DNA from 3 places in the Streptomyces sp. Je 1-4 4N24 genome. Region 3 is predicted to be linked to each of the others. Evidence: riboswitches for the same ligand, from Rfam matches in the RefSeq annotation. Region 3 holds a riboswitch; each other region holds the start of a gene.

What was found. A riboswitch is a leader RNA that binds a small molecule or an ion and turns the genes downstream of it on or off. The one in region 3 is predicted to bind glycine.
Region 1: linked by a shared signal. The riboswitch ahead of gcvT (glycine cleavage system aminomethyltransferase GcvT) and the one ahead of cycA (D-serine/D-alanine/glycine transporter) in region 3 are both predicted to bind glycine.
Region 2: linked by a shared signal. The riboswitch ahead of gcvP (aminomethyl-transferring glycine dehydrogenase) and the one ahead of cycA (D-serine/D-alanine/glycine transporter) in region 3 are both predicted to bind glycine.

The regions. Positions count from the first base shown of each region.
Region 1 is NZ_CP110836.1:2,808,768-2,816,516, reverse strand. Features, by position in the region: gene SLV14N_RS11860 (L-serine ammonia-lyase) at 1-1,240, opposite strand, end outside; gene SLV14N_RS11855 (APC family permease) at 1,344-3,038, opposite strand; gene glyA (serine hydroxymethyltransferase) at 3,277-4,536, opposite strand; gene gcvH (glycine cleavage system protein GcvH) at 4,663-5,040, opposite strand; gene gcvT (glycine cleavage system aminomethyltransferase GcvT) at 5,138-6,265, opposite strand; glycine riboswitch at 6,417-6,512, opposite strand; gene SLV14N_RS11835 (AAA family ATPase) at 6,810-7,457, shown strand; gene SLV14N_RS11830 (enhanced serine sensitivity protein SseB) at 7,563-7,749, shown strand, end outside.
Region 2 is NZ_CP110836.1:7,876,410-7,884,158, reverse strand. Features, by position in the region: gene SLV14N_RS34525 (glutamate-cysteine ligase family protein) at 1-340, opposite strand, end outside; gene SLV14N_RS34520 (hypothetical protein) at 931-1,518, shown strand; gene SLV14N_RS34515 (DUF5999 family protein) at 1,862-2,056, shown strand; gene gcvP (aminomethyl-transferring glycine dehydrogenase) at 2,126-5,011, opposite strand; glycine riboswitch at 5,200-5,296, opposite strand; gene SLV14N_RS34505 (PRC-barrel domain-containing protein) at 5,411-5,794, shown strand; gene SLV14N_RS34500 (DNA polymerase IV) at 5,704-7,161, opposite strand; gene SLV14N_RS34495 (MerR family transcriptional regulator) at 7,227-7,749, opposite strand, start outside.
Region 3 is NZ_CP110836.1:8,536,036-8,543,784, reverse strand. Features, by position in the region: gene SLV14N_RS37035 (hypothetical protein) at 1-484, opposite strand, end outside; gene argG (argininosuccinate synthase) at 1,217-2,662, shown strand; gene cycA (D-serine/D-alanine/glycine transporter) at 3,007-4,491, opposite strand; glycine riboswitch at 4,764-4,855, opposite strand; glycine riboswitch at 4,856-4,952, opposite strand; gene SLV14N_RS37020 (transporter substrate-binding domain-containing protein) at 5,339-7,465, opposite strand; gene SLV14N_RS37015 (TetR/AcrR family transcriptional regulator) at 7,628-7,749, opposite strand, start outside.

The DNA.
Region 1 (7,749 bases), 5.7 Mb from region 3:
CGGCGGTGACGGCCTTGACGGCGGCCATGCCGTTGCGCTCGATGCAGGGGATCTGGACGAGGCCGCCGACGGGGTCGCAGGTCAGGCCGAGGTTGTGCTCCATGCCGATCTCGGCGGCGTTCTCCACCTGCTCGGGGGAGCCGCCGAGGACCTCGGCGAGGCCGCCGGCGGCCATCGAGCAGGCCGAGCCGACCTCGCCCTGGCAGCCGACCTCGGCGCCGGAGATGGAGGCGTTCTCCTTGAAGAGCATGCCGATGGCGCCGGCCGCGAGCAGGAAGCGCACGACCCCGTCCTCGTCGGCACCGGGCACGAAGTTGATGTAGTAGTGCAGGACGGCGGGGATGATGCCGGCCGCGCCGTTGGTCGGGGCGGTCACCACCCGGTCCCCGGCCGCGTTCTCCTCGTTCACGGCCATCGCGTAGAGGGTGGTCCACTCCATGGCGCGGGCGGCCGCATCACCCTCGGAGCGCAGCTGGCGGGCGGAGTGGGCGGCCCGCCGCCGGACCTTCAGACCGCCGGGCAGGATGCCTTCGCGGCTCGTACCGCGGCTCACACAGGCCTGCATGACCTGCCAGATCTCCAGCAGCCCGGTGCGGATCTCGTCCTCGGTGCGCCAGGCCTTCTCGTTCTCCAGCATGAGGGCGGAGATGGACAGGCCGGTGTCCTGGGCCAGCCGCAGCAGCTCGTCGCCGGTGCGGAAGGGGTGGGTCAGGACGGTGTCGTCGGGCACGATCGGGTTCTCGCCGGCGACGGCGTCCTCGTCGACGACGAAGCCGCCGCCCACCGAGTAGTACGTCTTCTCCAGCAGGGGGGTGCCCGCCGCGTCGTACGCGAAGAGCGTCATGCCGTTGGCGTGGTACGGCAGCGCGCGGCGGCGGTGGAGGATCAGCTCGCCGGCTTCATCGAAGTCGATCTCGTGGGCGCTTCCTATTTCGGCGCCCAGCAGCCGCAGCCGCTTGGTGGAGCGGATGCGCTCGACCTCGCCGTCGGCGGATTCGACGTCGACGGTCCGGGGGGAGTGGCCCTCCAGGCCGAGGAGCACGGCCTTGGGGGTGCCGTGGCCGTGGCCGGTGGCGCCGAGCGAGCCGAAGAGTTCGGCGCGGACGCGGACCGTCCCGGAGAGCAGGCCGTCCTTCTTGAGGCGTCCGACGAACATCCGGGCGGCGCGCATCGGGCCGACCGTGTGGGAGCTGGAGGGGCCGATGCCGATGGAGAAGAGGTCGAAGACGGAGATGGCCACGGGGGCGGACTCCCTTGTCTGCTCGTGGTGGACGGTGGAGCTGGGGGGTGAGGGGAGATTTTGCGCCGGTTTTCGAGCGTAACGCGGACCCGGTGCGGTGCCCTCAGACGGAAACCATCCGGTGTCCGTCGTCGGCGGTAACAGTGGGTGCCGGGGTGGTGTCGGCGGGGGACAGGCTGCCGGTCAGGCCCCGTTCGTGGGCCCTGACCCCGGAGCGCACCGCCCAGAAGTAGAAGAGCGGGGCGGTGACCGCGATCACAGCGGTGCCCAGCTCGCCCGGGAGGAGGCCCCGGCCGCCGAACTCCCGGCCGCCCAGCGCGGACACCGTGGCCGTCCACACCAGGAAGAGGATCATCCACCAGGCCGGAGCGAACTGCCGCAGCAGGCTCGCCGCGCGCCCGCCCCTGCCGGACGCCGCGCCGCCCTTTGCGAGCTCGCCCCGGCGCCACAGCACCAGCGCCGCGACCGGCACGGCCACCAGCGTCAGCACGGTGATCTTTCCGGTCTCCGGCCACTTCGACCAGTACAGCGCGCAGGCGGCGAAGGCGAAGGTGACCGGGCACAGCACCCCGGCGGCCGGCAGCCGGAAGGGGCGGGGCAGGTCCGGGCGGGTCCGCCGCAGCACCCCCACCGCGACCGGGCCGATCAGATACGAGATGACCATGGCCGCCGACACCACACCGGCCAGCGCGTGCCAGCTGCGGCCGACGGTGAGCAGCAGCAGGACGGAGAAGCCGAGGTTGAGCCACATCGCGGGGCGGGCGGTGCCGTAACGGGGGTGCACGGCCGCCAGCTTCCGGGGGAAGAAGCCGGTCTCGGCGAGGTTGGTGACCATGTACGCGGCCGAGGCGACATTGGCGATGTTGGACCCGGCCGGCGAGATGAACGCGCCGAACTGCAGCATGGTGACCACCCAGTGCAGCATCAGCAGGCCCGCCAGATCGGCGAACGGCGAGTTGAGGTTCACGCCCTGCCAGCCGCCGGACCGCTCCAGCAGCTCCGGCGGCACCGAGCCGAGGTACGCGACCTGCAGCGCCAGATAGATCACCAGGCCCAGCGTGAGCGCGCCGACCAGGGCGAGCGGGATGGCCCGGCCCGGGTTCTTGGCGGCCCCGCCGAGGTTGACCACGGCCTGGAACCCGTTGAAGGCGAAGACCACCCCGCAGGTGGTGACGGCGGTGAGCACGGCCGGCCAGCCGTACGGGGCGAAGCCGCCGTGGGCGGTGAAGTTCGAGGTGTGGAAGCCGGACCCGATCAGGGCGAGCACCGCCAGCACCGGGATGGCGAACTTGACCAGGGTGAGCACGGTGTTGGCGCGGGCCAGCAGCTGGACCGACCAGAAGCAGGTCAGCCAGAGCGCGAGGGTCAGGACCAGCGCCACCGCCGTGCCGGAGAGGGTCAGCTGGTGGGTGGCCGGATCGACCAGGCCCTTGGCCCAGTCGAAGCTCCAGGACGTCATGTACTGGGTGGCCGCGATCGACTCGATCGGGATCAGCGAGGCGGTCGCGATCCACACCGCCCAGCCGGTGAGGAAGCCGAGGACCGGGCCGTGCGAGAGATGCCCGTAGCGGGCCATCCCGCCGGGGATCGGATAGGCCGAGCCGACCTCCGCGTACGACATCGCGATCATGCCGATGAAGACGACACCGATCACCCAGGCGACCAGCGCCGCGGGGCCTGCCACCTGGGCGGCGGAGCCGGCTCCGAAGAGCCATCCGGAGCCGAAGATCGAGCCTATGCCGATCATGATGAGGGCGAAGAGGCTGAGCCCCTTGCGCTCGCCGGCGCTCATGTCCATGGAAAGTGTCGTCCGTCCTGCTGGTGCCGCATGCCCCCTCGCTGCCGAAGGGCCGTTGACGTGTGCCGCCGACACCTTATTTCGGCTCATTGACGGGAATGTCACTGCGCTGCCGGAGCACCGGCGCGCACCGGCCCCCGCAGACCACGAGCCCGGGGCCAACGGCCCCGGGCTCACGGCCCGTTCACTCCCGGACCGCCCTCCGCGGACGGTCCGGGATCTCACTGCATGAGACGCGTCACAGCGACGAGTAGAGCGGGAACTTGTCCGCGAGCGCGGTGACCCGGGCCTTGAGGGCGTCGGTGTCGTAGCTGGGCTTGAGGGCCTCGGCGATGATGTCGGCGACCTCGCGGAAGTCCTCGGCCTGGAAGCCGCGGGTGGCCAGGGCCGGGGTGCCGATGCGCAGGCCGGAGGTGACCATCGGCGGGCGCGGGTCGTTCGGGATGGCGTTGCGGTTGACGGTGATGCCGACCTCGTGGAGGCGGTCCTCGGCCTGCTGGCCGTCCAGCTCGGAGTCGCGCAGGTCGACCAGGACGAGGTGGACGTCGGTGCCGCCGGACAGGACCGAGACGCCGTGCTGCCTGACGTCGTCCCGCACGAGGCGCTCGGCCAGGATGCGGGCGCCGTCCAGGGTGCGCTGCTGGCGCTCCTTGAAGTCCTCGGAGGCGGCGACCTTGAAGGAGACCGCCTTGGCCGCGATGACGTGCTCCAGCGGGCCGCCCTGCTGACCCGGGAAGACCGCCGAGTTGATCTTCTTGGCGAGCTCCTGGGTGGAGAGGATCACACCGCCGCGGGGGCCGCCGAGGGTCTTGTGCGTCGTGGTGGTGACCACGTGGGCGTGCGGCACGGGGGAGGGGTGCAGACCCGCCGCCACCAGGCCGGCGAAGTGCGCCATGTCGACCATGAGGTAGGCGCCGACCTCGTCCGCGATGCGGCGGAAGGCGGCGAAGTCGAGCTGGCGCGGGTAGGCGGACCAGCCGGCCACGATCAGCTTGGGGCGGTGCTCCTTGGCGAGGCGCTCGACCTCCTCCATGTCGACGAGGTTGGTCTTCTCGTCGACGTGGTAGGGCACCACGTTGTAGAGCTTGCCGGAGAAGTTGATCTTCATGCCGTGGGTCAGGTGCCCGCCGTGGGCGAGGTTGAGACCCAGGATGGTGTCGCCCGGCTTGATCAGCGCGAACATGGCCGCGGCGTTGGCCTGCGCGCCGGAGTGCGGCTGGACGTTGGCGGCCTCGGCGCCGAAGAGGGCCTTGATGCGGTCGATGGCGATCTGCTCGACGACGTCGACGTGCTCGCAGCCGCCGTAGTAGCGGCGGCCGGGGTAGCCCTCGGCGTACTTGTTGGTGAGGACGGAGCCCTGGGCCTCCATGACGGCGAGCGGGGCGAAGTTCTCCGACGCGATCATTTCGAGGGTGGACTGCTGGCGGTGGAGCTCGGCGTCGACGGCGGCGGCGACGTCGGGGTCGAGCTCATGGAGGGAGCTGTTGAGAATCGACATGAGTCTTCCTGGGGAGTCAGGGGCGCGAGGGTCCCCCGGGACGGAATCCGGGGGAGCTTCCCCTCGGGCGGTGGCGGGTCGGAGGTCCCCCGTCCGGGCGAGGCCGGAAACGGGGAGAGCCGGGGCTCAGCTCTGGATGAAGGCGGCGTACTCGTCGGCCGAGAGCAGTTCGCCCGGCTCGCCGCTGATCTTCACCTTGAACAGCCAACCACCCTCGAACGGGGCGGAGTTCACCAGCGAGGGGTCATTGACGACATCCTCGTTGATCTCGGTGATCTCACCGTCGACGGGCGAGTAGAGATCGCTGACCGACTTCGTCGACTCCAGCTCGCCGCAGGTCTCGCCCGCCGCGACCGTGGAGCCGACCTCAGGGAGCTGCACGAAGACGACGTCGCCGAGCGCGTTGGCCGCGTGCTCGGTGATGCCGACCGTCGAGGCGCCGTCCTCGGCGCCCGACAGCCACTCGTGCTCCTTGCTGTAGCGCAGCTGCTGGGGGTTGCTCATGGCTCGATTCTCCTGTACGCGAGGGTGTGATCGTGAATGGGGTCTTGCGCAGTGAGACGCGCGGGCGCGCGCCGCCGTGACTGCCGCGGGGGAACCGCTACTTCTGCCGCTTGTAGAACGGCAGAGCGGTGACCTCGTACGGCTCATGGCTTCCACGGATGTCCACGCAGACACCCTCGGTGCCCGGTGTGGCGTAGGCCGCGTCGACATAGGCGATGGCGATCGGCTTGCCGAGCGTGGGGGACGGAGCCCCGGAGGTGACCTCGCCGATGACCGTGCCGTCGGCCGTGACCACCGGGTATCCGGCACGCGGCACCCGGCGGCCCTGGGCGACCAGACCGACCAGCTTGCGCGGCGGCCGGGTCTCGGCCCGCTCGGCGGCCGCGGTCAGGGCCTCACGGCCCACGAAGTCCCCGTTGTTGGAGGTCTTCTCGAACTTCACGACCCGGCCCAGGCCCGCGTCGAACGGCGTCGTCGCGGTGGTGAGCTCGTGCCCGTAGAGCGGCATGCCCGCCTCCAGGCGCAGGGTGTCCCGGCAGGAGAGCCCGCAGGGCACCAGACCGGCGTCCTTGCCCGCCTCGTTCAGGGCCTCCCAGAGGGCGACCGCGTCCGCCGGCCGGACGAACAGCTCGAAGCCGTCCTCGCCGGTGTAGCCGGTACGGGCGATCAGCGCCTGCACACCGGCGACCGTGCCGGGCAGCCCGGCGTAGTACTTGAGACCGTCCAGATCGGCGTCCGTCAGCGCCTTGAGGATGCCGGGGGACTCCGGGCCCTGCACCGCGAGCAGCGCGTAGGCGTCCCGGTCGTCGCGGATCGCGGCGTCGAAGCCGCCCGCCCGCGCGGTGAGCGCGTCCAGCACCACCTGGGCGTTGGAGGCGTTGGCGACGACCATGTACTCCTGGTCGGCGAGACGGTAGACGATCAGGTCGTCGAGGATGCCGCCCTCGGCCTCGCAGATCATGGTGTAGCGGGCGCGGCCCGTCTTGACGCCGCCGATGTTGCCGACCAGCGCGTAGTCGAGGAGGTCGGCGGCCTGCGGGCCGGTGACGGTGATCTCGCCCATGTGGGAGAGGTCGAAGAGGCCGGCGCGGGTACGGACGGCGACATGCTCGTCGCGCTCGCTGCTGTAGCGCAGCGGCATGTCCCAGCCGGCGAAGTCGGTCATGGTCGCGCCGAGCGCGCGATGGGTGGCATCCAGCGCGGTGCGACGGGGGGCATCAGTCATGGTTCTGGGCTCCCAGGCAGGGGTGACAAGACGTTCTCCCCATCTGTCATCGGAACCTGAGAGGTTCACCGGGATCCCGCGAACGGACCCGGTTTGCACCTTGGGTGGAGCCGCCCCGTAGGCCGGGCAGTGGCTCGCTTTTCAGATCTGCCTCGCCCGCGCGGTATAGGGGCCTGAGAGATTCAAGGGAGGACTTGCTCCTTCGGCGCCCCGCCATGGCGGCCGGGGACTCTCCCGCACGGGTTCAAGCGGCCGGTATGCAGTTGGCGGTGCACGGATGAGCTCTGGTGTGCACGTGGCGGCCACATCATTGCACGGGATCGCCAGAAAAGGAGCCCCCGTCGTCGCCCCGCCCACGACGTGGGCAGATCGGACAATCGCCTTGATGGGCATTACCTTTTCTTGACACTCTGCGGGTAGGGGACGGACTCGAACCGGACCAGAACGGACGGGGAGGGCGATCACGGTGCACAGCGAAGCGGCATTCGGGGCGACTTCAGGGGTCGTGCCCCCGGACGCCGTGCGGACGGCGCCGTCCGCCGCCATGTCCCGGGCCGGCCGTGCGCCGCGGCCCGTCATCCGGCCGGGGCGCCGCACCGAGGTCGTGGACCTGCGGAGCGACGGACGGCCGCCGGACGCCGCCGAGCTGCGGTTTCCGGCCGGTGACCTGGTCGTGGTCTCCGGGCTGCCGGGCAGCGGCAAGAGCACCCTCATGCACCGCGTCGTACCGCCGCTGGACGGGCACGGCGCCGTGGTGCACCGCATCGACTCCCAGGACGTCCGCGCGCGCTGGGAGCGCGGCAGACTGCACCGGCTGCCGTACGGCCTCTACCGCCCGCTGGTCCGGGCCGCCCACTATCTGACCCTGGGCCGTGCGCTGCGCTCCGGCGACAGTGTGGTGGTGCACGACTGCGGGACGCTGGCGTGGGTGCGCCGCTGGATCGCGCGCTCGGCGCTGCGCGGCGGCCGCGGGGCGCATCTGGTGCTGCTCGATGTGGCACCCGAGGTGGCGCTTTCCGGCCAGGAGTCACGGGGCCGCGGGGTGTCGGGGTACGCCTTCGCACGGCACCGCAGGGCGGTGGGCCGGCTGGTCGGCGCCGCGGAGTCGGCCCGGCTGCCGAAGGGCTTCTGCTCGGCCGTCCTCCTCGACCGGCGTGCGGCGAGCGCCCTGGAGACGGTCAGCTTTCACTAGGACACCGCCCCGTGCGTCGCCGGGCACGCCCCCGCACGCCGCGCCGAGCGCCTTCTCGTTTAGGGTCTTTGGCCAGATGGCGCGGTTTGGAACGGGTGGGTGCACATGACATTTCCGGAGCAGGGGATACCGCAGCTGGCGTGGCCGGCGAACGAGCTCGAAGAGGTGCTGTCCGCGTCGGTCGGGCACCCGGGTGCCGGCGGCCGGATCGTCGAGGTCCTCGGCCGCAGCCGGCTGTGGGTGCCGCTGCCCAGCGGCGGCGGCCCGGAGAGCGCGGGCTTCGGCGCCCGCG
Region 2 (7,749 bases), 660 kb from region 3:
CGGCATAGCCGAGTCCCGTACGGAGTTCCTCGGCGAGCTGGTCCAGCACACGGCCGCTCAAGCGGTGCGGCAGGATGTTGACCTCGAGGTTGCACTGGGCGAGTTCGGTCTGGAAATCCCCGCTGGCGATGCGCTCCAGTACTTGAGAGTTCATCATGCGGGGCAGCCCGTCGGCGCCGGCGAGATTGAGTTCGATCTCCAGGCCCATGAGATTCCTGGGCCGGTCGAACCGCTTCTCCGCCAGGAGCCTGTGCAATCCCTCGAGACAGTCATGAAGCTTTCTTCGATAACGCTCCCGGTCCGCCAGGTCGATCCCGTCCGCGGCGACCTTCTCCCCCATCGAAGGGTCCCTCCTCGAGTGAACAGCCCGTTGCCACGGGCCGCTTGGGGCCGTCCCCGACACCGCCGGGGCTCGCGCTACGGTCGATGATGCCCCGGCAATCTGATCAATAACGCCGCGGGGGCATGCCGGTGCCGATAGGCTCGAAGTGGTGCAGCGTCCGGCACTTCCCTTAGGCATATCTCGGAGGCACTCACCAACGGCATTTCGCTCGCGAGAAACACCAACGAGTTCCGGCCTACCGCACTGGTAAGGCAATACGAGGCGGCGTCTCCAAAACGCCACACAAAGGGGTGTAAAGCACCTCGCGCGGCGGTCCGGATTTCCCCTTGCCGGAAATCGGCAAGGCCGGTAGCAGAAACACTTTCGGAACATACGTCGTATAAACTCCGCTTACGAGGCAGAGACTTGGCGCCCAGCGTCTCGGCGATCTCACCGTCTCCGGGGCCCAGCGGCTGAGCCGGCCGGGCCGCAGCCCCGGTCGGCCCTGCTCTGACCCCGCACGCAGACAACGCCGTTTGCACCCGCCACGCTCCACCGTGTCTCCGAGCCACGCTCCACCGTGTCTCCGAAGTGAGAGGCGACCCACCATGCCGCTGCACCTCCCCCCTGCCCCCGCGCCCGCCCTGCGCAGTGTTCTCGCCGCTCTCGGCTCGCCCACCGCGGTGTGCGACGCCCCGGTCTCCGCGCTGCGCGCCCATCAGGGTCCGCTCAGCCCCGACCACCCGCTGCCCGTCCATGTCTGGGACGACGTCAGCCGGGCCGGCGGCACCCCGCACACCCGACTGGCGGGCTGGCGCTTCCTGGTCCGCGGCGGGGAGCGTGCCGTGGCGTCCGCGGAGGCGGTGCTCACCGCGGACGGCTGGACCTTCGGACGCTTCTGCGGCGGCCCCTACGTCGCCGCGACCGAGCAGGCGCTGGCGCAGGCCGAGTCACTCGCCACGCCCTACCAGCCGCGCCTGCTGTCCGTCCCCGAGCTGTACATGCTCACGCTGTGGCTGCATCACGACCTCACCTCCGACGGCGCGCAGGGGCTGCCCGCGCCCGGTGACCTGCTGGTACCTCTCGCGCCTGCCCCGCCGGGCATCGCCGCACACCGCCCGCACCGCATCGCCGATCTGCTCCCCCGGCTCACCCTGCGGCTCACACCCGCCCCGCTGCTCGCCGAACCCGCCTGACCCGGCAGCGCCGGCGCGCCTTCGCGCGCGGAATCCGGCGCCCGCCGTCCCGCCCGAGCATGCCCCGCGGCCCCGTCCGGCCACGGGGCGCTCACGCATGCTCACCCACGCGGCCTAGTCCGCGGATACCACTCCCAACCCTCTTGGGGAGGAGTGCAATTGGGAGCAACCGCCCGCATGGGTGACGCGTCCCTATCGAGTGAGTACCGCTGCTGCGAAATCCCTGCGGAATCCCGTCCGTGGGGCAACACTGGGACCGACCGAAAGAAACGGGGGAGCGGCCATGAACAGCTCATCGAGCCGCACTACGACGTTCACTTCACCGCAGCGAAAGACAACTTCCATGTGTCAGCACCAACCGCCATGCCCGTCAGCAGACTCCACCGACCGGGAGGCCGCACACCTTGTGGCGCACCATCCGGAGCAAGGCTGGAGCCTGCTCTGCAACGGCGTCCTGCTCTTCGAGGACACCGGTGAGCTGCTCCCGGACGGGCAGGTCATCGCCCCGCACCGCGCCCGGGCCATCGCCGCTGCCTGACCCGCCGCGCCCACCACGTACCACAGGGCCCCCGGCAGATCTGCCGAGGGCCCTTGATGCTGCGGTGACTCAGTTGTCGTACTCGTCCAGCGGCGGGCAGGAGCAGACGAGGTTACGGTCGCCGAAAGCACCGTCGATACGGCGCACCGGCGGCCAGTACTTCTCCGAGGCGGCGACACCGGCCGGGAAGACGGCCTCCTCGCGGGTGTACAGGTGCGCCCAGTCGCCGCCGAGCGCGCCCGCGGTGTGCGGGGCGTTGCGCAGCGGGTTGTCGTCCTTGGCCCACTCCCCCGAGCCGACCTTCTCGATCTCCGCGCGGATGGCGATCATCGCGTCGCAGAACCGGTCCAGCTCACCGAGGTCCTCGCTCTCGGTCGGCTCGATCATCAGCGTGCCGGCCACGGGGAACGACATCGTCGGCGCGTGGAAGCCGTAGTCGATCAGCCGCTTGGCCACATCGTCGATGCTCACACCGGTCGCCTTGGTCAGCGGCCGGACGTCGATGATGCACTCGTGCGCCACCAGACCGCCGGGGCCCGTGTAGAGCACCGGGTAGTGCGGCTCCAGGCGCTTGGCGATGTAGTTGGCGCTGAGGACCGCGACCTGAGTGGCGCGCTTGAGGCCCTCGGCGCCCATCAGACGGACGTACGCCCAGGAGATCGGCAGGATGCCGGCCGAGCCCCAGGGAGCCGCGGAGATCGGCCCGACGCCCGTCTCGGGGCCGGCGCCCGGCTGCAGCGGGTGGTTGGGCAGGTACGGCGCCAAGTGGGCGCGGACGCCGACCGGGCCGACGCCGGGGCCACCGCCGCCGTGCGGGATGCAGAAGGTCTTGTGCAGGTTCAGGTGCGAGACATCGCCGCCGAACTTGCCGGGCTCGGCGAGCCCGACCAGCGCGTTGAGGTTGGCACCGTCGACATAGACCTGGCCGCCGGCGTCGTGCACCGCCGCGCAGATCTGGGTGATGTGCTCCTCGAACACGCCGTGGGTGGAGGGGTAGGTCACCATCAGGACCGCGAGCTCGTCACGGTGCTTCTCGATCTTGGCGTGCAGATCGTCGGTGTCGACCTCGCCGTCCTCACCGGTCTTGACGACGACGACCTTCATTCCGGCCATCACGGCGCTGGCGGCGTTGGTGCCGTGTGCCGAGGACGGGATCAGGCAGACCGTGCGCTGCTCGTCGCCGTTGGCGCGGTGGTAGGCACGGACGGCCAGCAGACCGGCCAGCTCGCCCTGCGATCCGGCGTTCGGCTGGATGGAGACCTTGTCGTAGCCGGTGACCGTGGCCAGCCGCTCCTCCAGCTCCTGGATCAGCGTGAGGTAGCCCTGGGCCTGGCCGGCCGGCGCGAACGGGTGCAGCTGGCCGAACGCGGGCCAGGTGACCGGCTCCATCTCGGTGGTGGCGTTCAGCTTCATCGTGCAGGAGCCGAGCGGGATCATGCCGCGGTCCAGCGCGTAGTCCTTGTCGGCGAGGGTGCGCAGGTAGCGCAGCATCGCGGTCTCGGAGCGGTGCTCGTGGAAGACCGGGTGGGCGAGGTAGTCGTCGTGGCGCAGCAGCGCCTGCGGCAGCGCTTCGGCGGCGGCCGCGTCCAGCTGCTCGACGTCACCGTTCACGCCGAAGGCGCCCCAGACACCGGCCAGCTCCGCACGCCCGGTGGTCTCGTCACAGGCGATGCCGACCAGGTCCGCGTCGACCTGCCAGAGGTTGACCCCAGCCTCACGGGCGGCGGCGACGACCTCGGCGGCCCGGCCGGGAACCCGCGCGGTCAGCGTGTCGAAGTACGCACCGTGCACGATCTCCACCCCGCCGGCCCGCAGGCCCTCGGCGAGGACCGCGGCGTAGCGGTGGGTGCGCCGGGCGATGGTGCGCAGGCCCTCGGGCCCGTGGTAGACCGCGTACATCCCGGCCATGACGGCGAGCAGCACCTGCGCGGTGCAGATGTTGCTGGTGGCCTTCTCCCGGCGGATGTGCTGCTCACGGGTCTGCAGCGCCAGGCGGTAGGCCTTGTTGCCGTCGGCGTCGACGGAGACGCCCACCAGACGGCCGGGGAGGCTGCGGGCGAACTGGTCACGGACGGCCATGAAGCCGGCGTGCGGCCCGCCGAAGCCCATCGGGACACCGAAGCGCTGGGTGGTGCCGACGGCGATGTCCGCACCGAGCTCACCGGGCGGGGTCAGCAGCGTCAGGGCGAGCAGATCGGCGGCGACGGTGACGATCGCGCCCAGCTCGTGGGCCTGCTCGATGACGGCGCGGGGGTCCCGCACCGCACCCGAGGCGCCCGGGTACTGCAGCAGCACACCGAAGACACCGCGCTCGGCGATCTCGGCCGGAATGCCGTCGGACAGGTCCGCGACCACGACCTCGACGCCGGTGGGCTCCGCACGGGTCTCGATCACGGCGATGGTCTGCGGCAGACAGTCGGCGTCGACCAGGAAGACGCCCTGCTTGACCTTGCCGACCCGGCGGGACAGCGCCATCGCCTCGGCGGCGGCGGTGCCCTCGTCCAGCAGCGAAGCACCGGAGGTGGGCAGTCCGGTCAGGTCGGCGACCATCGTCTGGAAATTCAGCAGCGCCTCCAGGCGCCCCTGCGAGATCTCCGGCTGGTAGGGCGTGTACGCCGTGTACCAGGCGGGGTTCTCCATGACGTTGCGCAGGATCACCGGCGGGGTGAACGTGCCGTAGTAGCCGAGACCGATCATGGAGGACAGGACCTGGTTGCGGTCCGCCAGGCCCTGCAGCTCCTTGAGCACCTCGGCCTCGGTACGGGCCTGCGGCAGGCCGAGCGCCTCGGCGCTCTTGATCACATCGGGTACGGCGGCGGCGGTGAGCTCGTCCAGCGACCCGAAGCCGATGTGCGCAAGCATCTTGGCCTGCGCCGCGTGATCGGGACCGATGTGCCGGCGCTCGAAGGGGGTGCCGCGTTCCAGCTCGGTCAAGGAGATGCGATTGGTGGTCATCTGCGGGGGCCTCCTGGTCAGTACGACCTACGAGGGGCACCACGGCACGGGTGCCCGGACGGCCTCCCCCTCTGTCATCTCAACCTGAGAGCTTCACCGGCCCGCGCGTGGCGGTCCGGCTTTCACCGTCGGTGAGGAGGGGTCCCGGCGCTGTGCCTTCCGTGGCCCGCCCTGCTTTCCAGAGTGACCTCGTCCATGCGGTACGTGTGCCTGAGAGATTCCGGGGAGGATTTGCTCCTTCGGCGCCCTGGTCGCGAACGACAAGGACTCTCCCGCACGGGGTCTGCGGCCAATCGCCAGCCTACCAGCGCGCCACTCGAAGGATCCTTCGAGTGGCCAGGGCATGAAATGTGCCGTTTGGTAGTTGTCACAGGGCAGTTGCGACCAATTGGAGGGGCCGTGCAAACCGATATCGATCCCCGAAGCCTGATCGGCCGCAAAGCGTTCGACCGTAACGGCGCGAAAATAGGGACCATCGACGAGGTCTACCTCGATGATGCGACGGGGGAACCGGAGTGGGCGGCCGTACGCACCGGACTCTTCAGCCGGGATGCGTTCGTCCCCCTGGAGCCCAGCAAGATGGTCGGTGAGGGCCTGCACATTCCCTACGACCGCAAGCTGATCAAGGACGCGCCGGACTTCGGCGTGGGCCGCCATCTCTCCCCTGAGCAGGAACTTCAGCTCTATCACCACTACCGTCTGGATATTTCTTCCCCGACCGATCCGGTGTCCCCCGGCTCCGGCGACAAGAACTTCGGCAAGATCGCCGGCTCGGACGACTGATCGCCCGCAGGCGCCCCGCCCACCAGCGGCAGGGGCTCCCCCGGCCGCAGTGCCGGGTCCTCGACAGCAAAGGTCCGCACCCTCCCCGGTGCGGACCATGGCGTTTCGAAGCGCACGGTCACTCTCCCCACCCCGCTCCCCTGCACCCAGCCGGCGCCGTACTCGTCGTGCACCACGTCCAGCCCCGGATGCCAGCGCCGCGGCCGCTCCTCCTCGGCCTCGTGCTGCTCTGTCCCCCCGGCCTCCTCCGCCGCTGCTGCCGCAGCCGTCGCGGCCTCCTCCGCCTCCCGCTCCGTCGCCAGCTGGGCGAACAGATCCTCTTGTGTGAAGTCCGCCAGGCCACTCACCCCCACGCCCAGGAGCCGCACCCCGCCCGTGGTGTCCACCGTTTCCAGCAGGCGCACAGCGGCCTCCCGTATCACCGCCGGGTCGTCGGTGGGCCCACGGAGCGTCTCGGAACGGGTCAGCGTCGAGAAGTCGTAGTTGCGCACCTTGATGACCACCGTGCGCCCGGAGCGCCCGGCCTCCCGCAGCCGCTGTACGCACCGGTCCGCCAGCCGCAGCACCTCGCTCCGCACCCGCGTCCGGTCGGTCAGATCGACCTCGAAGGTGTCCTCCACCGAGATGGACTTCGCGTCCCGCTCGGCCACCACCGGCCGGTCGTCCTGCCCCAGCGCCATCGCATACAGCCCGGCGCCGTGCGCCTTGCCCAGCAGCCGCACCAGCTCCGCCTCACCGGCCTCCGCTGTCTCGGCGACGGTATGGATCCCGGCCCGGCGCAGTGTCTCGGCCGTCGCGGGACCCACCCCGGGCAGCGTCCGCACCGTCATCGGGCCCAGCAGCTCCCGTTCGGTACCCGGCTCGATCACCACCAGCCCGTTCGGCTTGGCCGCTTCGGACGCGATCTTCGCCAGCATCTTGGCCCCGGCCAGCCCCACCGAGCCGGTCAGTCCCGTCGCGGACCGGATGTCGCGCCGCAGCTGCTCCCCCACGGCACGTACCGCCGCCGTCTCGGCCGGCACCCCGCCGGCCTCCAGGTCGACGAACGCCTCGTCCAGGCTCAGCGGCTCCACCAGCGGCGACAGCGCATGCAGCAGCTCCATCACCACATCACTCACCTGGCGGTACAGCGTGAAGCGAGGACTGAGATAAGCGGCATTGGGGCACAGCCGGCGCGCCTGGGCCGTCGGCATCGCGGAGCGGACACCGAAGACCCGGGCCTCGTAGGAGGCCGTGGAGACCACGCCGCGCACGCCGATCCCGCCGACCACCACGGGCTTGCCGCGCAGGCTCGGCTTGGCCGCCTGCTCGGCGGCCGCGAAGAACGCATCCATGTCCAGATGCAGGATCGTCGGGGCGGGTCTCACATCTCCGATGCTGCCCCATGCCACTGACAATCGGCCCGATGCCGGGCCGCGCACTCCGCCGGGACTCAGCCCGCCCGGTTGCGCCGCCGCGCCAGCTCGTCGTGCGGGTTCTTCCCCACCAGCGTCTCGCCGGTGTCCACACGCTCCCCGTGGAGCTGTGACAGCGCACCTTCCACGTCGCGCCACACCACACCCACGGCGATCCCGAAGACGCCCTGGCCGCCCTGGAGCAGATCCACGACCTGGTCGGGCGAGGTGCACTCGTAGACCGTCGCGCCATCGCTCATCAGCGTCATCCGCGTCAGATCCGCCAGCCCGCGCGAGCGCAGATGCTGCACGGCGGTGCGGATGTTCTGCAGCGACACCCCGGTGTCCAGCAGCCGCTTGACGATCTTCAGAACCACGACGTCCCGGAAGCTGTAGAGCCGCTGGGTGCCGGAGCCGTAGGCCGGCCGGATGCTCGGCTCCACCAAGCCCGTACGCGCCCAGTAGTCGAGCTGCCGGTAAGTGATGCCCGCTGCCGCACAAGCGGTCGGGCCGCGATAGCCGATGTTCTGCGCCTCGCAGTCCCCCGACACCGCCGCGGCC
Region 3 (7,749 bases):
TCTCGAGTACGTCGCTGGGCTGACCGCATATGGACTTCGCATCCCAGTTGCCCAGCCAGCCAGGGTCCTTGTCCTCCTTGCTGTTCGCGCGTTCCTCCGTGCCGTAATTCTCGAAACCAGGGGTGGAGCCGAAGCCCTCCAGCATCTTCTGGGCATCCTGGACCGCCTGCTCGGGTGAATAGCCCGTCTTCTTCACCTGTTCGAGCGTGATCTCCTTGGTGTCCTGACCGGTGACCGGGTAGCCCTGGATGGCTGCCGTGTCCTTGAGGTGCGCGGCCTTGTCGAGGTAGTCGATGACCTCCTGGTCGCTCTTGTAGAAGGGGGTCTTGGGGGTCTCGGCGTCGGCGGCCCAGGCCGTAGCGGGAGCGCCGGCGAGCGGGGCCGCGAGGAGCGCGGTCGCGGTGATGAGGGCGGCACGCCGGGCTCTCCCCGTCGGTGGCGTGCGGCGGGAGGTACGGGCCGAGTCTGTTCTGTCGAGTGACATCTCTTCTTCCTTCCTTGCGCCGGGTGGCCGATGCGTCAGCCTGTTCCCGAACTCGCCTGAAGATTGCGGTACGGAGATTTCCGCCCCGCCCTTCGGTGTTTAAGGAGAGCGCCGCTGCACACTATGGGTTCCCCGGACTCCCCGGTAACTTCCGCAAGTGTCCGCGAGTTGACGCACGGGCCCCATTGGGCGAATCCTCCGCGCATCTCCCGGTCAACTCAGAGTGAGGCGAGCGCGAGGGGGAGCGAATGCCGTATCTATCGGATGGCCTACACCTCAGGTATCACCTTTCCCGGCGATAGGCCGGGCGCAGGTGGCAGTGCAGACGGCGGAATTCCGACGGACGGGCACATGACCCAGCAGAAAGCCGCCCCCGGCGACACAAGACCGTCTCGGGTTGCGGCTCTGCCTTTGGGCGAAGGAGCGCGTCCTTCGCGAGAGGGAGGAGAGCACGCTGTGGCATCAGCTACGGAGCAGATATCGGGTGGATGCGGCCGGAAAACGCAGACCGGGTGCGCGTTCGTCAATGGGCATGTGGCGATCCTTCGGAACAATTTCTGCCCTGAGCGCTGCGCCCAAGGGTGCCGAAGCGTTCGACGTGGCTCGCTGGTCCACACCGAGAGGGGGTGGCGGTTCGAGCAGATAGGGGCGCCAGACGCGACCTGCCCTCCAATGGGCCCCAAAGGGGGTGACCCCTTTGCATGATCATGCGCCGCCATGCATACTTCATCCATGTCTAAGGTCCTCACCTCCCTTCCCGCCGGCGAGCGCGTCGGCATCGCCTTCTCGGGCGGCCTCGACACCTCGGTCGCGGTCGCATGGATGCGCGACAAGGGCGCCATCCCGTGCACCTACACCGCCGACATCGGCCAGTACGACGAGCCCGACATCGCCTCGGTGCCCGGCCGTGCGAAGACCTACGGGGCCGAGATCGCGCGCCTGGTCGACTGCCGCGCGGCACTGGTCGAGGAGGGCCTGGCCGCGCTCACCTGCGGGGCGTTCCACATCCGCTCGGGCGGGCGGGCCTACTTCAACACCACGCCGCTCGGCCGTGCCGTCACGGGCACCCTCCTGGTCCGGGCCATGCTCGAGGACGACGTACAGATCTGGGGCGATGGTTCGACCTTCAAGGGCAACGACATCGAGCGGTTCTACCGGTACGGCCTGCTCGCCAACCCGCACCTGCGGATCTACAAGCCTTGGCTGGACGCGGAGTTCGTGACCGAGCTCGGCGGCCGCAAGGAGATGTCGGAGTGGCTTCTCGCCCACGACCTGCCCTACCGCGACAGCACGGAGAAGGCGTACTCCACCGACGCCAACATCTGGGGCGCCACCCACGAGGCCAAGACTCTGGAGCACCTGGACACCGGCGTGGAGACCGTGGAGCCGATCATGGGCGTGCGGTTCTGGGACCCCTCGGTCGAGATCGCCCCCGAGGACGTGACGATCGGCTTCGACCAGGGCCGCCCGGTGACGATCAACGGCAAGGAGTTCGCCTCCCCCGTCGACCTGGTCATGGAGGCGAACGCCATCGGCGGCCGGCACGGCATGGGCATGTCGGACCAGATCGAGAACCGGATCATCGAGGCGAAGAGCCGCGGCATCTACGAGGCGCCCGGTATGGCCGTGCTCCACGCGGCGTATGAGCGCCTGGTCAACGCGATCCACAACGAGGACACCCTCGCCCAGTACCACAACGAAGGACGGCGCCTCGGCCGGCTGATGTACGAGGGCCGCTGGCTGGACCCGCAGGCGCTGATGGTGCGCGAGTCGCTGCAGCGCTGGGTCGGCGCGGCCGTCACCGGCGAGGTGACGCTGCGGCTGCGGCGCGGTGAGGACTACTCGATCCTCGACACCACGGGCCCGTCGTTCAGCTACCACCCGGACAAGCTGTCCATGGAGCGTACCGAGGACTCGGCGTTCGGCCCCGTGGACCGGATCGGCCAGCTCACCATGCGCAACCTCGACATCGCCGACTCGCGCGCGAAGTTGGAGCAGTACGCCGGGCTCGGCCTGATCGGCACCGGTACTCCCGCCATCGGTGCCGCCCAAGCGGCCGCGACCGGGCTGATCGGCACGATGCCGGAGGGCGGCGCCCAGGCCATCGCCTCCCGCGGCGAGGTCTCCGGTGACGACGAGATGCTGGACCGCGCCGCGATGGAGTCCGGCACGGACTGACGGGGTCCCTCGATCGGAACGCTCGGCACCCCCGGGCGATGCACGACCGGGAAGGGCCGGCTCGACGCCCACAGCATCGAGCCGGCCCTTTCCGCTTCCCGGGGCCGCGGGTCATGCCGTCACCGTACGGAGCCCCCATCGGAACTCACCACACAGCTGGAAGACCAACTCGGCACGGCTACACAGGGGCTCCAAGCGCAACCCGGCGGCGGAATGTGGAGTCCTGAGTGGCTGTCAGATGTGGGCTGTGGTGGGAGTGGCAAGCACACCGAAAGCGAGCGCCGTTCCCGTCCGCCGGGAACGGCGCTCGCGATCGGTGCCGGTTTGTGGATCCGGTGGCCGTATCAGTCCCGCTGTGCGTGGTGGAGTTCGGAACGGAAGGCCGCCTCACGGGCGGTATGACCCGGGCGACGGCGGAGCCCCGCCCACGCGATGCCGAGGATGACGAACCAGACCGGGGTCACCAGCAAGGCCCGCAGCGTGTCGGGCTCCTGGGTCAGTGCCCAGATGAGGAACGCGAAGAAGACCAGCACGACGTAGCACATGGCGATGCCGCCGGGCATCTTGAACTTCGATGCCTCGTGCAGGTGCGGACGGCGCTTGCGATAGACGAGGTAGCTGATCAGGATGATCGACCAGACGAAGATGAACAGCACGGCGGACACGGTGGTCACCAAGGTGAACGCCTCGATGATCGAGTTGTCCATGGCGACCATGACCACACCGGCGAGCAGGAACACCCCGGAGAGGAGCAGGGCGTTGGCCGGTACCTTCCTGGAGGTGAGTCTGCCGAAGCGCGCCGGGGCGTCGCCCTCCCGGGCCAACCCGTACACCATCCGTGAGGTGGAGTAGATGCCCGAGTTCGCAGACGAGGCGGCCGAGGTCAGCACCACGAAGTTGATCAGCGAGGCGGCGATCCCCAGACCGGCGAGAGTGAACATCACGACGAACGGACTGCGGTCCGCACTGATCTCGCGCCAGGGCGTGACCGAAATGATCACGATCAGCGCGACGACGTAGAACAGCATCACGCGCACCGGGATCGAGTTGATCGCCTTGGGCAGGTTCCGTTCCGGGTTCTCCGCCTCGGCCGCGGTGGTGCCGACCAGTTCGATGCCGACGAAGGCGAAGGTCGCGATCTGGAATCCCGCGACGAACCCCATGGGACCGGTGGGGAAGAAGCCTCCGTCGTTCCAGAGGTTGGAGAAGCTTGCCGCCGCACCCCCGGGCGCCTGGAAGTGACTGAACACCATGACCAGCCCGACGACGATCAGCGCCACGATCGCGACGATCTTGATCAGTGCGAACCAGAACTCGGTCTCGCCGAACGCCTTCACGGTGGGCAGGTTCAAGGCGATCAAGAGGATGACGGCGGCCAACGCCGGTATCCACAACGGTAGATCGCGCCACCAGTAGGACACATACCCGGAGATCGCGATGACGTCGGCGATGCCGGTCACGATCCAGCAGAACCAGTAGGTCCAGCCGGTGAAGAAGCCGGCCCACGGCCCCAGCAGATCGGCCGCGAAGTCGGCGAACGACTTGTAGCGCAGGTTGGAGAGCAGCAGCTCCCCCATCGCCCGCATCACGAAGAAGAGCATCACGCCGATGATCATGTAGACGAAGATCACCGAGGGCCCGGCCAGCGAGATCGTCTTGCCCGAGCCCATGAACAGGCCGGTTCCGATCGCACCGCCGATCGCGATGAGCTGGATGTGCCGGTTGGACAGTTGACGGGAGAGGTGTTGCTCGCCCTCGGGCGGGGCCGTGGATCCGGCCGCCGGTTGGTCCGGCGCGGCCGTCGAGCCGGTGTCACTGCGTTCAGGCATGGGCAAACCTCGCAGATCTCAAGACCCGTGCGGGCACGGGAAGGGGGCATCTCGGAGAATGACCACGCGCCCACAGGGGGCGAGCGGCAGGGTCGGCCGGGCGCGGACATGCGGCAGTCGGCCGGAACGGCGTCAGAACGGTCCCACATAGTAGATCGAAGATCAGCCCGGGAGCCGGCAGGCAGTGGCGGTCAGGGAAGAGGCGGCGGGACAGCCATCAGGGGCTCCTCGAATGTCGAGCACGGGCAGGGGCCCGTGCGGCCGAGTGAGCCTCCCCCTCTGTCATGAGCCTGAGAGCTTCGCCGCGCTCAGCGCGCGGCTTGCACCGTCGGCGAGGCGCCTCAGCGCCTGCTTTCCAGAGTTGCCTGCCCGAGCGGTAGGGGTGCCTGAGAGATTCCGGGGAGGTGTTGCTCCTTCGGCGCCTGGGTCTGGCTGATCCAGTGCTCTCCCGCTCCGGGGTGAACGGCAATGTGCGGTGAGGCTAGGGCCCACATCAGCGACCGGTCAAGGGACCGGCCGAACGCTGGACATTACCTCCAAGTAGCACGGCACTCACCCGTGGGGCACGGCATTTGTGCAGCTCAAGGCGCACATCCTGAGGCCATCCGTTACCGGCACGTACACCGGGCGGACTCTTGACGGCTGTCTTCCGGTGCCCGTACGTTGCGTCCGGAAAGATCCGGCAGCACGTACACCGCTGACGATCCTGCGCGGGAGAGTCCACACCCCAAGATGCGGCGCACCATGGGTGTCCACCGCTCGGTACGACCAACCAGGTCATCACCGGCTGAACGGTTCCCGACGGCCGCACCGCAGTGACGCTCACCCCGAACGGAGCCCGGCCGCCCTACGGGCCCCCGTTGACGACCGCCCGCCCCACCGAGCCGTCCGCGACATGCCACTTCTTGAGGATCCTTGCGTACTCGCCGTTCCTGATGAGGCGGTCGAGGGCTTCCCTTACGGCGTCGCGCAGGGCCGTGTTGGTCTTGGCGACCGCTATGCCGTAGAGGAGGGGTTCGAGCTGGGCGCCGCTGAGTTCGAGGGCGGTGCCGCCTGCGCGGGTCGCGGCGTTGTGGGCCGCGACCGGGAAATCGTCGAGGCAGGCCGTGGACCGGCCCTTGGCGACATCGTCGTAGACCTCAGCCGGTGAGTCGAACTCCCGGATCTTCAACTTCGCGGGGGCCTTCGGGTTCAGCTGGTCCAGGTAGTCACGGGCGAACGTGCCGCGCTGGACGGCGACCTTCCTGCCGGACAGGTCTCCGGGAGCCTTGACGCCCTCCGGGTTGCCCTTGCGGACGACGAGCACCAGCCCGGCCTTGAAGTAGTCGACCAGGTCGACACCGCTGCCGGTCTTCGTGCCGTCCGTGCGCCCCTCCTGACGGTCCTTGGTGTCGGTCATCGCCGACATGACCAGGTCGAAGCGGTTCACGTTCAGACCGGTGAGGAGGGTGTCGAAGGTGGCGTTCACGAACTTGACGCGCAGGCCCAGCTCACGGCTGAGGGCGGTCGCGAGTTCGACGTCGAGGCCGGCGGGCTTGCCGTCCCTGACGAACTCCATGGGCGCGTAGCTGATGTCCGAGCCGATGGTGACGATGCCCTTGTCGCGTATCTCCTTCGGCAACCGGCCGGACGGTGTCCCGATGGCCGAAGGGTTCCCGCTCGGCCTGGAGCCGCCGGACGGCTTCCTGCCGCCGTCACTGCCGCCGTCCGGCTGCAGCGTCCAGGCCAGCGCCCCGCCACCGGCTCCGACCCCGACGACGGACAGCGCGGCGAGCACACGGCGTCGGCTCGGTCCCGGGGACGCCGGCTGCCCAGGGGGTGCGGAGGCCGGTCCGGGAGGGACGACGTGCGGCCCCGGTGGCGGAGCAGGCCGGTGGCGCTCCTGCGGCGGGGTGGCGAGGGCGGGGCCGTATTGGCCCGGGGACGGAGTGGCGGGCTGGGGAGGCACGGGGGCTCCCGCGGGCCTCTGCGGCGGCGCGTCGTACGACGGCGGGGGCGGTGCACCGTCCGCCGTCGTACGGGTCGGCAGCCGGTCGTCGGGGACGTCGGCGGGCCCCTCGGCCGGGGGTTGCGGCGCGAACATGTCCGGGGACCTGGGGTCGCTGAGCTGCGCGGACAAACGGCGCAGCTGTACGGCGACGGGCTCCGGCAGCCAGTCGCCGTACGGGCCCGGTGCGCCCACCAGAGCCATGAGGGCGGGCAGAGCGGGCCGCCCCTCCGGCTCCTTCGCCAGGCAGGCCGCCGCCAACTCCCGGAGGAAGTCCGTGAGTTCGTCGAGCCGCGGTTCCTCGTGCACGGTGCGGTACATGAGGACCTGCGGATCGGCGTTCCCGTAGGGGCCGGCGCCCGTCGCCGCGAAGACGATCACCCCGCCCAGCGCGAACACGTCCGCCGCGCCAGTGACCTTGGGGCCCGTCATGACGAGTTGCTCGGGCGCCATGAACCCCGGCGTGCCGAGGGCGGTGCCGGTCGTCGTCAGGGCGGTGTCAGCGGCTGAGTGCGCAATGCCGAAGTCGATGACACGCGGGCCCTCCGCGGTGAGCAGGATGTTCGACGGCTTGAGGTCGCGGTGCACCAGCCCGTGCGCGTGCACCGCCGTCAGGGCGTGCAGCAGGCCCGCCGTCAGCAGCCGCACCGTGTGCTCGGGCAGCGGCCCGCAGTCGTGCACGGCATCGGTCAGCGAGACACCCGGCACGTACTCGGTCGCCATCCAGGGGACGTCGTCGTGGGGCGCGGCGTCGACCACCGGCGCCACGAACGGTCCGCCCACCTGCTGGGCGGCGGATACCTCACGGGCGAAACGAGCCCGGAAGCCCCGGTCGTCGGCGAGTTCGGAGCGCGCGGTCTTCACCGCCACCGGCCGCCCGTCCGCCGCGCGGCCGAGATAGACCCGTCCCATGCCGCCGCCACCGAGAAGGCCGATGATCCGGAACGGGCCGATCTGCTGCGGATCGTTCTTCGCCAGCGGTCGCACCGATACCCCCACCCGTGCCGCCAGTTGTGTCGACACCATTCTGCACGTGCCCGAGTGCTCCGACGGAGGCCGTACGCCGGTGGCGGCGGGCGGTGCGGTGGACGAGGCCAGGCCCTGCCCGGGGCCGGAGCTCGTGCAGGCCGAAGAGGGCCGCGTCGTTCTTCAGTGGCAGGTCTTCGGCGGGGCCGGTCGGCTGCCGCCGTCGGACCGGGGCAGCGCGGCCGAGGCGAGGAAGTCGTCGAGCATGCTGATCTGTACGTCCTGGGGGAATCGGCCGGGGTCGA